One region of the Agarilytica rhodophyticola genome, then DNA from elsewhere that is predicted to be linked to it. Evidence: predicted binding sites of a transcription regulator. Region 1 holds the regulator's gene; each other region holds the start of a gene.
What was found. Region 1 encodes PhoB, which activates phosphate uptake and scavenging genes when phosphate is short. Its sites were predicted from a motif close to TGTCATAAANNTGTAACA; they were not measured.
Positions count from the first base shown of each region.

Region 2: the regulator PhoB is predicted to act here: its motif matches at 2,460-2,477, upstream of BVC89_RS10600 (UDP-2,3-diacylglucosamine diphosphatase).
Region 3: the regulator PhoB is predicted to act here: its motif matches at 1,966-1,983, upstream of BVC89_RS17205 (DUF6471 domain-containing protein).

Region 1 is NZ_CP020038.1:358,018-362,310, forward strand. Features, by position in the region: gene BVC89_RS01540 (GNAT family N-acetyltransferase) at 1-833, opposite strand, end outside; gene phoR (phosphate regulon sensor histidine kinase PhoR) at 930-2,234, opposite strand; gene phoB (phosphate regulon transcriptional regulator PhoB) at 2,253-2,960, opposite strand; gene ubiA (4-hydroxybenzoate octaprenyltransferase) at 3,108-3,974, opposite strand.
Region 2 is NZ_CP020038.1:2,502,785-2,507,077, forward strand. Features, by position in the region: gene BVC89_RS10585 (hypothetical protein) at 1-198, shown strand, start outside; gene yciH (stress response translation initiation inhibitor YciH) at 273-602, opposite strand; gene BVC89_RS10595 (ion transporter) at 669-1,481, shown strand; gene BVC89_RS10600 (UDP-2,3-diacylglucosamine diphosphatase) at 1,499-2,416, opposite strand; gene BVC89_RS10605 (hypothetical protein) at 2,744-4,293, shown strand, end outside.
Region 3 is NZ_CP020038.1:4,096,592-4,100,884, reverse strand. Features, by position in the region: gene BVC89_RS17210 (EAL domain-containing protein) at 1-1,556, shown strand, start outside; gene BVC89_RS17205 (DUF6471 domain-containing protein) at 1,563-1,859, opposite strand; gene speD (adenosylmethionine decarboxylase) at 2,129-2,905, shown strand; gene BVC89_RS17195 (hypothetical protein) at 2,929-3,939, shown strand; gene BVC89_RS17190 (hypothetical protein) at 4,018-4,293, shown strand, end outside.

The sequences.
Region 1 (4,293 bases):
GCTGCGGCGATCATATTATTTTGATGGTGGGCACTACATACTAATACTTGTTGAGGAAATTCATGGCCGAGTCGATGGAAAAAATCTGGACCTAAATAACCTGTGCGGCCACTCCTTTTAAGATAGGTACGATGGTAGAGCGCATAGAACTTGTTCCACTCTTCTGTCGTTAGCTCATCAGCATGACGCATACGAATATCGAGATCCTGAGAGAAAACTTTTTGCCGTTCCTTTTTTAAATTTTTCCTTTTTCTGGAACTAAAACTATTGAGGAAATCGTCGAAATCTTTGAAGCCTTGATTAAACCAATGGAACTGATAACCTTGGCGTTCAGTAAAACGGGCTTGCTCAAAAGTAGAATTATCTTGTGGGAATAAGCTGTGAAAGCCCGACATATTTTCTTCTTTTAAACAGTTCTTAATCGCTTCGATTATTGCTGTGTTGCATGACTGTTTTTGTTCGTTACTTAAATCCTTTGAAAAGCCTATACGAGGGCCTGTCGCCGGGGTAAATGGAATAGCATTAAGTAACTTGGGGTAATATTCGATACCCGCTTGATGGTAAGCGTCGGCCCAGGACCAATCAAAAACGTATTCACCATAAGAGTGCCCTTTTACAAACAGAGGCATTACGGCGATGATTTTTCCATTTTCTTCGATACTAAGATGTTTTGGCTGCCATCCCGTATTTTGCTTACCGGCGGTATCGACACTGTTAGATTCTTCTAATGCCTTAAAAAAGGCGTGCTGGGTAAATGGGTATTTTGTTTGCCAAAGTGCATCCCAATCTTGGGCCGCGATTTGTGCGATTGATTGATGAAACTTAACTTCCACAACTCACATACTCTTGAAAATGGTCGTGGAAGCTTACCTGAATCTATCTAGAGGTAACAGGTGTACTTTTCATAGTGGCTAACACTAAAAAAGGTATTAAGCGACTTTTTCTCGAAGTATTCGCTCGATGGGAAAATAGCAACTGAATGAACTGCCTTTGCCGAGATGGCTGGTGATTTTTAACTCTGCGTCATGTCGGGCAAGAACATGTTTCACAATCGCAAGTCCCAGACCTGTACCTCCTAGAGCGGTTGAGCGGCTATCGTCGACCCGATAGAAACGTTCAGTAAGCCTTGGGATATGCTTAGGGTCAATGCCTAAGCCACTGTCGGTGACGCTAACGATGCATGCCTCTTCAGTTTGAGTGACACTTATATCAATACCACCGCCCTCGGGTGAGTATTTAACGGCGTTAAAGGTGAGATTTGAGAAGGCACTGTGAAGCTCTTGGTTATTGCCCAAAATTGATACCCCTGCATCGCCACTCAGAGTAATCTGATGATGTATCTTCCCTCCCAACGCTTGGGCATCGGATACGATGGTTTCTAATAGAGGCGATAAGGCAACAGGTTTTGGTTTGAGCTCGGTTTGATCAGTTTCTAGACGGCTTAGCGTGATCAAGTCATTCACTAATGCTGTCATCCTATCGCTCTGCTGTAGCATTTGATTAAAGGCATTGCGCAGTGTTTTCGATAGGTCTGGGGCATCGATGAGAGTTTCTATATAGCCTTTTATGACGGTCAGAGGCGTGCGCAGCTCGTGGGAGACATTACTGACGAAATCCTTACGCATCTGTTCCAACAAATTAACACGAGTAACGTCACGGATAACAATCAAGCGCTCTCCTTGGCCAAATGGATGGACATGGAATTCTAAATGTTGACCTTCGTTTCTAAGAGACTCAAGTTCGAGGGGAGAGCTATAGCTTTGTGTTTCAAAATAGTTAATAAAACGTGGATTGCGGATAATATTGACTAATTTGTGGCCGCGATCGATATCTTGAAAGTTGAATAGGTCTTGTGAGGAGCGATTCCACCACTCTATATTTGCGCGACTATCGACAAGTATTACCGCATCTGCCAACGCGGAAGTCATTTCCTGTACACGTGTCACAACAGCTTGCAAGCGCACTTTGTCTTTTTCGTAGCGTCTTGAGAGAAGTCTTATATCGTCGGCAATTTCTCCCCATATGCCGCCGAAGTCATCACCCGGCGGGCCGCTACGACGGGCTTGCGCTGCCCAGCTTTCAAGTTGGGCCGTGCGATAGAGCAGCCATATAATAAATAGGAACAGAGCTATTGATAGCCATACGAATTCCGCATCGAATGAAAAGCCGATGACGAAGGAGGTGATGGTGACAAAAGCGAGCCAGCGAAGCTCAGTCTTTAGACCTCTACTCATAGTATGAGAAACGCTAGTTTAGTTGTGGGCAGGTGCTATTTTATTCGAAAACCGATAGCCAGCGCCACGTACAGTTTGAATAAATCTATCATGCCCTTGAACGCTTAGCGCTTTACGCAATCGTCGTATATGCACATCGACAGTGCGCTCTTCGACATACACATTGCCGCCCCATACATGATCTAACAGCTGGCTACGGGTATAGACGCGCTCTTGATGGGTGAGGAAAAACTCTAGCAAACGATATTCCGTTGGACCCATATTGATGGGTATGGTGTTGATTGTCACTCTATGACTAGTGGGGTCTAGGCAAAGACCATCAATTTGAATGGGTTCCTGTGCACTGTGTGATTCCGCTCGGCGTAACACAGCTTTCAAACGTGCAACTAGCTCTCTGGGTGAAAATGGCTTGGTAATATAATCGTCGGCACCGACATCAAGACCTTGGATTTTATTATCCTCTTCCCCTTTTGCTGTCAGCATTATAATAGGGATATCTTGTGTGACTTCGTTGCGTTTTAGCCTCCTAGCGAGCTCTATACCGCTGGTACCTGGAAGCATCCAGTCAAGGAGTATCAAGTCCGGTTTTTTATCAATAATTAAGCTGTGAGCTTCTTGTGCATCACCGGCCTCAAGCACATGGTACTCAGCCATTTCTAAAGCAACACGCAGCATGTCCCTAATAGGGGATTCATCGTCTACGACCAAAATTCTCTTATCTGGCATTAGGCATAACCTTTGGACTCAAGCTCTGGGAAATTGAATGTGAGCGACATGCGCATTAAATAAAGCTTTTGTTGCCGTTTTATGACAAGAATAGATTCTTTTGCGCTTTTAGGATAGGTTCCTCGGTTTTAAGTCCGGTTATAAGGCTTACAAAGTTTTAGTCGCATAGTCCCCAGCGATACCTACAAACACTGCCATACCGACCCAATTATTATTTAAAAATGCCTTAAAGCATAGTTGTGGCTTACGCTCTCGTATCAGATATTGTTGGTAAACAAAGAGAGCAGCTACAGCGAGTAAGCTGAGTTTGTATACAATGCCTAATTCAAATCGGCTACCCATCATATACAAGGCAATTAAAGTGATCACCTGTAAAGCTTTGGTGACTATCAAATCCGAATCTCCAAGCAAAATGGCGGTAGATTTGACTCCAAGCTTAATATCATCCTTGCGATCCACCATAGCGTAAAACGTATCGTAGATCACAGTCCATAGAACAACAGTAGTGTAGATGAGCCAAATAGACGGCTGCAGCTCTCCTGTCTGAGCGGTAAAAGACATAGGTACAGCCCATGCGAAAGCTGCGCCGAGGACGACCTGTGGCAGATGGGTGTAGCGTTTCATAAATGGGTAAGCACTAGCCAAAGCTAAGGCGCCTAGTGATAGCATTACCGTAAGTGTATTTGTTAAGAGCACCAAGGCAAATGCCACTATACATAAAACGGCAAATAAACCTAGGGCTTCTTTGCTACTCACAATACCTGATGTCAGTGGGCGATTTTTTGTTCGTTCTACATGCTTGTCAATCTTACGATCAGCAAAATCGTTAATGACGCATCCTGCCGAGCGCATTACGACTACACCCAATAGAAAGATGATCAGTACGTCCCAATCGGGAAACCCTTTCGCCGCTAGCCACAGTGCCCAGAGTGTTGGCCATGCAACGAGATAAATTCCAATCGGCCGGTCAAGGCGCATTAATTGTCCATATTGGATCAATTTTTCTTTATTCATAAGATGTTATGGCTCGAAAAAGGGGCAAGAATACACTATAGCTGAAGCACTATAAACTGACCTTATAAAACCGGCTATTTTAGCGCTGTGTGGCGTTGCTCATTTTGCCCATAGGCCCACTATGCGCGGCAATGAGCGCCTTACTCAGCACGAAAATAGCGCGCTTTTCTTTATGCCAATTTATATTGCTTCAGCTATAACTACCACTAATGAAAAACATTTTTACTTTTTTAAGGGATTTTTGTACAAAACCCTCAAACTTTGGCTAGGCTAAAGGAGCTGGGTAAATTTTATCTGTATTGTTTTCTCTATTAATATT
Region 2 (4,293 bases), 2.1 Mb from region 1:
GAGTGGAGCAATATGCCAATGAGTACCACGTGGGTGTTCATCGGCTTACTGGCTGGACGTCAAATTGCCATTACCTTACATCTATACAAACCCCCTATGGTGGAGTCGAAGAAAATTGTGTTCAATGATGTGATAAAAGCTGGTTTAGGCTTATTAATCAGTGTTGTTTTAGCTATTCTAATTCCGGTATTGAGTTAGTAGACACTAATAGCACATAAACTACACTGATATAATCTAGCGCAGTAAAAGTTGGGATCTAGCTGCCAGGGTATTTATCCTCCAGCACGCTTCGCATCATAGCCTTGTTCTTTTAAGTAGCTGAGAATTTTGTCACGCTGGTCACCCTGAATCTCTATCTTGCCGTCTTTTGCTGTGCCACCTGTACCGCATACTTGCTTTAATTTCTTCGCCATGGTTTTCAGTTCATCGGCGTTCATATCAAACCCGGAGATGGTTGTGACACCTTTGCCATTTCTGCCTTTTGTTTCACGCCCGACTCTTATGATGCCGTCAGAGCTTACGCTTTGGTTTGTCTCAGTGGTTTTTGTTGGTTTTATGCGCCCTTTATCTGTGGAGTACACCAACCTGCTATTTTTATTCATAAGTAAGTAGTGGTATTGTCGCGTTTATTTTTTACTATCAAATTTTAACTGTCAAAATTACAAATCATGAGTAATATCGAGCTGAAAGAGAAATTTTATACCGTCATTTTTGGTACTGATACACCTGCAGGGAAGCGCTTCGATATTGCCCTGATTATCGCTATTATATTGAGTGTGCTAACACTTATGGCAGAGAGCGTAAGTGATCTTACGGATAATTACTACATCTATATCCGTACCCTGGAGTGGATTCTCACCATACTCTTTACCGTTGAATATATACTGCGCATCTATTGCTCGCCTAACCCGCGACATTATATCACTAGTTTTTATGGCATTATCGACTTGATATCGATCCTGCCTACCTATGTAAGTCTACTGGTGCCAGGTGTTAACTTCCTGTTGGTTATTCGTATCATGCGTTTTTTACGTATTTTTCGGGTGCTCAAGTTAGTCCGCTACCTGACCGAGGCTAATACTTTAGTACGTTCTATGGCTCATGCACGTCGAAAGATATCAGTTTTCTTCTTATCGGTGCTGGTGTTGGCGACGATATTTGGCGCCTTGATGTACATGGTGGAAGGGCCTGAAAATGGTTTTAGCAGTATTCCTACGAGTATTTATTGGACTATCGTCACCATTACTACAGTGGGGTATGGTGACATTACACCGCAGACGCCGTTAGGACAGTTTATTGCCGCTTCGGCAATGCTTATGGGCTATTCAATATTGGCTGTGCCAACGGGTATTTTTACTGCTGAGCTAGCGCATGAAATAAGCCGTGAACGACTAAACATTATTTGCCCTAATTGTTCAGCGGTAGGCCACGATCACGATGCGCAATATTGCAAAATGTGTGGCAGTAAGCTTAAGCCTTAAAATTTTAGCCCAGTGATTCACACGCTGGGCTGATCTTCATTAGCAGTGCTTTGTGCTGCTTGTGCGGGTATCTTTTGGGGCTGCGATTTTTTACGCATTTTGTTTTTCATCAATGTGGAGTGTTCCAGCCAGTAGATAAGTTTAAAATTACCGTCATGGTCTTCCACTAGTGCGGTACAGGATTCAACCCAATCCCCAGTGTTGAAGTAATCAATATCGTGAATTTTTTTTGCCGCAGCTTGATGAATATGGCCGCAAACGACACCGTCGAATCCTTGTTTTTTAGCGCCTAGAGATACCGCACACTCGTAGTCATGGATATATTGTTTGGCACGCTTAATGTGAGTTTTCAAAAATGCTGCAAATGACCAATAGCCCAAGCCTGCTTTGACACGAATTCTATTAAAGGCGCGGTTCAAGAGCATTAATACTTCATAGCCCACATCGCCAATATATTTCAGCAGTGCCGTACAGCGCGTCACACCTTCAAATTGATCACCGTGAATTACCAGATAGCGTTTTCCTGTAGCACTCACATGGGTTGTACGATTAACAAGATGAATATTATCAAAGTCTGTATTGGCATAACGGCGCAGAAACTCGTCGTGATTGCCCGTTATGTAATATACCGGAATCCCTGTTTTTGATAGCTTGAGAATATGGCGGATAACACGATTAAAACTCTTGTGCCAATAAACACCTGATTTCATTCTCCAGCCGTCGAAAATATCACCAACTAAGTACAAACACTCACATTTATTGGTTTTTAAGAATTCGGCTAAGTACTGTGCTTTACAGTCTTTTGTTCCCAAGTGGACATCGGAGATAAAAATCGAGCGGTATTGGGGTTTTCTGCTTGGATCAAAGCTCCCACCGTCAGTGTCGAAGTGCTTCGCGTGTCGATAAAGTTCTGATAGGTCTAAGCGCTTTTTCATGCTTGCATTCTGAACAATGCTTTTTACGCTTATATTATATTTTTGTGAATACTTTATGACCGCCTCTTTAGATGTTTCTAGATACTTTTTATCTTGCCTTGGCGCGCGCTCTCGCGAGTGCAGCTTAATCATCAATAAGCTAATCGAACAAAAAATATTCACAGAGCCGGTATGATTGTTTATAAGGAAAAGACAATTTTTATCGAATTTGGTTTTGTAAACCAAAAAGGGAATTTATAAGCTCACCAATTCTTAGCGCAAGCTGATAATCAATTGTTTCGATACATATTTTGTAATTACATTGCCCCCCTTATTTTTGGGGGTATTATGATTATTCGAAAAACAATATTGAGTGTGTTATCCGTCATTGCAGTGAGTTCTGCTGCAGCTTCAGAAAATTTAAGCCTAGAAAACTTTAACTTAATAGAAAACGGTGATTTTGAAACCGCCTTTGCACCTTGGGAATTTGCCTCTTGGGGAGAGACCGGAGAGCATAAAATAGGTCTATGGGACTACGATGGTATGATGGTTTCAAAGGTTGTGGGTAAAGGATCGCTAATACAAAACGTAAGCGTTGAACCTAACAGTACTTATCAACTGAAAGCCAGTATTGTTGGTCATGTAAATTTTGGTGTTAAAGGTCAAGACATTATCGAAACTTATAGAGTTGTTGATGCTGACAAGCCAACCGAGGTTAGCTTTTTGTTTGTCACAGGAAACGAAACAACAAATGCGAAGGTGTACTTCTACGCAAGTGATAGCTACATGGGCGCAGAAATAGACGATGTGACTATGAGTAAGCAAGATACTCTCGACCTAGAAACACAAAATACCAATGTTCTCGTTAATGGTGGTTTTTATGGCAGCGAATTTCCATGGATATTTGCACCCTGGGGAACACCAGCTGAATTTATAGCTGATCCATTGGCAGGGACTGTTCACGATGAGAATAATAGTGTTATTAAAGTAAACGGCATTGGTGCTGTAACTCAAACCGTATTGGTCGAGCCCAATGCGGACTATCTTATCAAAGCAAAGACCTACGTACTTAACGATCACGTATTTATAGGCGTTAAAGGTGAAGGCATCATTGAAACATCAGCTAAAGCCAATCTAGCTGGTTTGCAATATGGATGGAAATATATCTCAACCCCTTTTTCTACCGGTGCCAACGCGAAAACGGCCGAGGTCTATTTATATAGTGGAACAAATAACGGTACGGGACTGGTTGATGACGTAGAGCTTTATCGAATAAATACACAACAAAGCGCGTTTAGCGAGCACAGCATTCCCGGGATTATAGAAGCTGAAGACTATGATTTAGGTGGCCAACAAGTCTCTTATTTTGATAAGTCTCTCGATAATACCGGCGGTGCTTATCGTAATGACTTGGTTGATATTGCTACCGATATTGTTCTTATTGATGGAGTCTCAGATCAAGCAACTTTTATTACTAATACTGAGCCAGGTGAGTGGACGGAATATAGCGTTAGCGTAACCCCAGGGGTATACGACATTGTATTTACTGGCGGAGGAGAAATTGAAAGTATTCCTAACCGCTATAGTAATTGGCGTGTAAATGTCTCCATTGACGGTGAAGAAATTGCCTACGCAGATTTACTAACAGATGATAAACGTAGCTTCAAAACTGTTAAGATTGATAATGTAGAAATTAAACCAGGGCTTACGCAAAAACGCGTTATTCGCTTTAGCTATCTTGGCAATGCTGGTGGTGTGCATCTCGATAAGATTGCATTTCAAGAAAGTAAAGTCACAACAGTTGAACCTTATAAGCAAGTTGCTTTTAATGGCATGGCTACCTCTCTACCCGGAAAGATTCAGCCCTATGAGTATGATCGTGTCGAGTCTATCGCCAC
Region 3 (4,293 bases), 3.1 Mb from region 1:
AGCAATATGCTAGTGAGCTAAAGAGCACTAGCGACTCCTTAGCTTTACTTAATTCTGAACTTGAGCAGCGTGTAGAAAGTAGGACAAGAGAGTTACAAGTTGAAGTTAATGAACGTAAAGTAGCTGAATCTAAGCTTTTTCATATGGCCTTTCATGACTCTCTTACAGGTTTGCCAAACAGACAGTGGTTGATTCAAAAGATAGAGTCGTTAATCCACAAATGTCAAAATAACCATGACCTGGTTTTTGGTCTAATGTTTTTGGACGGAGATCGTTTTAAACAGATCAATGACACACATGGTCACATTATTGGTGACCAGCTGCTTATAGCCTCGGCCATAAGATTATCAAATTTACTCAATGAATATCAGCATGTAGCAAGGCTAGGCGGTGACGAATTCACTGTAATTGCTGAGCATGTAAAAGCGAGTGATGAATTGGAGTCTCTGGCCACACATATTATTCAAGCTTTTGCAAAGCCTTTTGATATTGACGGTAACATCATTTACTTTAATGTCAGTATAGGCGTGTTGATTTGCGATGCTAGTTACAGTCTAGTGCCCAGTGTCTTGCGCGATGCAGATATAGCAATGTATCGAGCGAAAGAAGCAGACAGGGGCACATATAAAGTTTTCGACCAAGAAATGCGTAAGGTAACGCTCGAATTAGCCCAACTAGAAGCTGGTTTGCACGAAGCGTTGGAAAATAATCACTTTTACCTTATGTATCAGCCTATCTTAGACTTGAGAAGTGGAGTGATAAATGGATTTGAAGCGCTACTTAGATGGCGACATCCTACCAGAGGCGATATCTCTCCCTACGAATTTATCCCTATTGCCGAAGAGACGGGTTTAATTTGGCCAATAGGTGAATGGGTTTTGTATGAAGCGTGTCGACAAGCGAAAATATGGCACGATATGGATATTGCCTGTCGTCCGACAATATCTGTAAATTTATCTTCTAAACAACTGAAAAATTTAACCTTTTTGGATATTATTGACAGTGCAATTACCAGCAGTGGTCTAGATGCAAACTTTTTAAATCTGGAGCTTACCGAAACAGTGCTCATGGAAAATAATGAAACAATTAGTTATTTCTTAGATACTTTGCGTGAACGCAAAATTGATCTGGCAATTGATGACTTTGGCACAGGGTATTCATCATTGGCTTATTTAAGAGAGATCCCGGTACAACACATTAAAATTGACCGAAAATTTATTGATGCTATCGATAACACGGCAGGCAATCGCATTAATTATGATGCTTTAAAAATTGTTAAAGCGACTATTTCTCTTGGGCAGAGTTTACGTAAAAAAGTCACTGCTGAAGGTATTGAAAGTAAGACCCAACTTGATGCGGTGATGGAGTACGGATGCGACTTTGCTCAAGGGTATTACATTGCCAAGCCATTGATGAGCGAAGAAGCAACTAAGCTTTTGTGTGTACCTATCGATGAGCTAGATGATGGATGCTCGGATCAAAAAGACAGTTTTCTTAAAAGATACCAGCTGGCGCAAAAAAATATGCAGCCGCGATTGCGAGATAAATTTAAGTAGGGCTGGCTATCCGTTTCGATCACAGACTGCTTTTTGATACAAGTCTTTTATTTCTTTTATTGCCACGTCTTCTATTTCCATAACAAGTAAACTGCAGACGAATAGCTGTGCCCCCAGGCGCCCGGAATTAAAACGTTGAGCGAGATTTCGTTCACTGATCTTTATATTAAACTGATTGTGTAAACCTTGACATATATCCTTGTATCTTAAACATCTAAGTTTACGCTGTGTGCGGAGGTATTCAGACAAAGCATAGGCCCATTCTTGCGAGTGGAAATATTTTAGTATGGAAGAATCTGTCATGGCGTGTTAGTTTCCTCGCAAGAAATTTTGCATATGACGAAGATTAAAAATAATGAAGAGAGCTATACTAGCAAGTATTGCTTGACTTGCACACATATTAGAGGCATATTGCCATAATATGCCATTTATGGAATAAGGGATTACACCATTTCTACTAAAATTTTATTATTTACTGTATGTATTAAAAGCTTTTTGGATCTAGCTTTGAGCCTAGATATAACCATAGCTAGATATAATTATAAAAAAGAAGTGATAAATTAGGGCGACTTGTGGCTGTTGTTGGAAAGCATCTTATTATCGAAGCGACGGGGGATGTCGCGTCACTCGGTTCAAGTGAACTAGAAGCGCTGACCAAAAAAGCGGCAGCCAGTACTGGTGCGACCCTTTTATTTAGTTATTTTCATCCCTTTGGCCAAGCTCAAGGCAGTACCGGTGTTGTAGTGCTTGGTGAATCCCATATGACAGTGCACACTTGGCCTGAATCAGATTATGCTGCGTTTGACATTTTTGTATGTGGACGTTGTGATCCATATAAAGCTGTCGATGTTTTAAAAAGTGCCCACCCGCATTCCTCATTTACAGTCAGCGATTTTAAGCGAGGTGCTCATCGACCGAGATTTGCTCTTGACAAACTAGCGACATTGACTCTGGATCTGTGTGAACGCAATCCTTTAATAGTAAAGCGCCTGCTCGATAAAAAACTAGTGACCAGTGACGATGATGCCAAAGCAGGTATTACTGAAACTCTGAGATTTTTGTACATCACCACTAGCTTTTCCGGTGTTCAAACCCCTTCGGTGAGGGTTGATGACATTTGGCATGAACTCATTATTTTTACCAAGGACTACGCTTGGTTATGTGACAAACTCGCAGGACGTTTTATCCACCATGTGCCTTCTGATGATCAAATACAGGAGCGAGGACAATACCGAACAACTTTGGATATTTATGCCACGCTTTTTGGTGATCCTAATCCCGCTTTTTGGGGAAGCCATAAAGATGTCAGTGCCGCCTGCTCCATGTGTAAAACAGCATTAGATAACTAAACTATTAAAAAGGAAAGTAGTGTATGTATTTTGAATCTAATTTTGACTTAAAGCCTGCGCCTAATATTAAAGATACTTTAGAGAGGCCCTCAAAAGTATTTAAAAAAATTTATTCCCTTGTTACCGGTGGTCTGACGCCAACAGAGCGTTTGCAGACAGAGGTTATGCTGTCCATATTACAATCTGTTAATGTCAAACTAAGAGAGATTGACATCGACCATCTAGTAAAGCTCTCTGCCGATAGCACTGATATTTATTGTGAAAAACAGAATGGGCCAAAAGATCTGTCAGAAGCTATTCAGAGCTTTGCCGTGCAAATGCAAGGTGATAGCGCGAAATTATACAAATCCTTTATGCTAGTGTTAACACATGATTACGAAGGCCTAAGGTTTCTTATTGAAATCTCTATTAAGCGTCGTGTTAAGGTCGGGGAGTCTCCCGTGCATGTGACGGTCTCTGCTGTGATAAACGAATTTAAGCGAGCGTTGGGTGAGACAGATGAAAAATTACAAGATCGATTGCAAAAAGTTATCGCAAATTCAAAATTGTTGGCAGAAAAAAGAAAAAAATATCTTAAGTCTTTCAAAGGGTTTGTAGAAAAACTCAATGTACAAATGTCTTCCATCGCTCACCTAGAAAAAACTCTTGAGCAAATAACTCGTGCTAAGATGATGGTGCCTCATTCCAGGAATTGCAATAGCCCTCGACGACGCAGCCAAGCATCATCTTTACATCACGATTATTATTGTTTAGACGATTGCACAGATTACTTATGGTCTTGGTTCTTTACTATGTGCGATTACGCATCTAATAGTGATTTTAGTTCATTTGAATTGAATGATGAATCTGGAGCGACACTTGCCTTGTCTTTTGATCGGTACTCCGATGGGATTGAATCATCTAGTACGTCTGGGAACGACTCCGATAGTGACAGCAGCTCTTCTTGGATTGGTGATTTTTTCTCAGGTGGCGATAGTGGTTCGAGTTCTTCCTCTAGTTGCTCAAGTTGTTCTAGCTGTGGTGGTGGTGACTAAGGCTTGCGTGACTTGTGTTAAGGCGCTAAGAAGTTAAAAGTAATATTTAGAATAATATAACAACATAGGAATACGCATATGGTGTCTCGTTTATCGCTTATGTCCCTACTGTTGCTTTTTGTGGTTATGACGGGCTGCTCATCTAATGATGATGAGGTGCTGGCTCGCTTGGCGCAAACAGAGCAGGAAGTGGACAAGCGATTATCTCTACTGGAAAAACATCTTAACGCTGGTCGGCTTTCGAATGGTAAATTAATTAAGCAATATGCGGCGTATATTAAGTCGAAATCGCCTGACCTCGCGCCCATTGCGAGTACGATGGAAAGCGAAGCAAGCTCCAAGGGGGCGCTATAT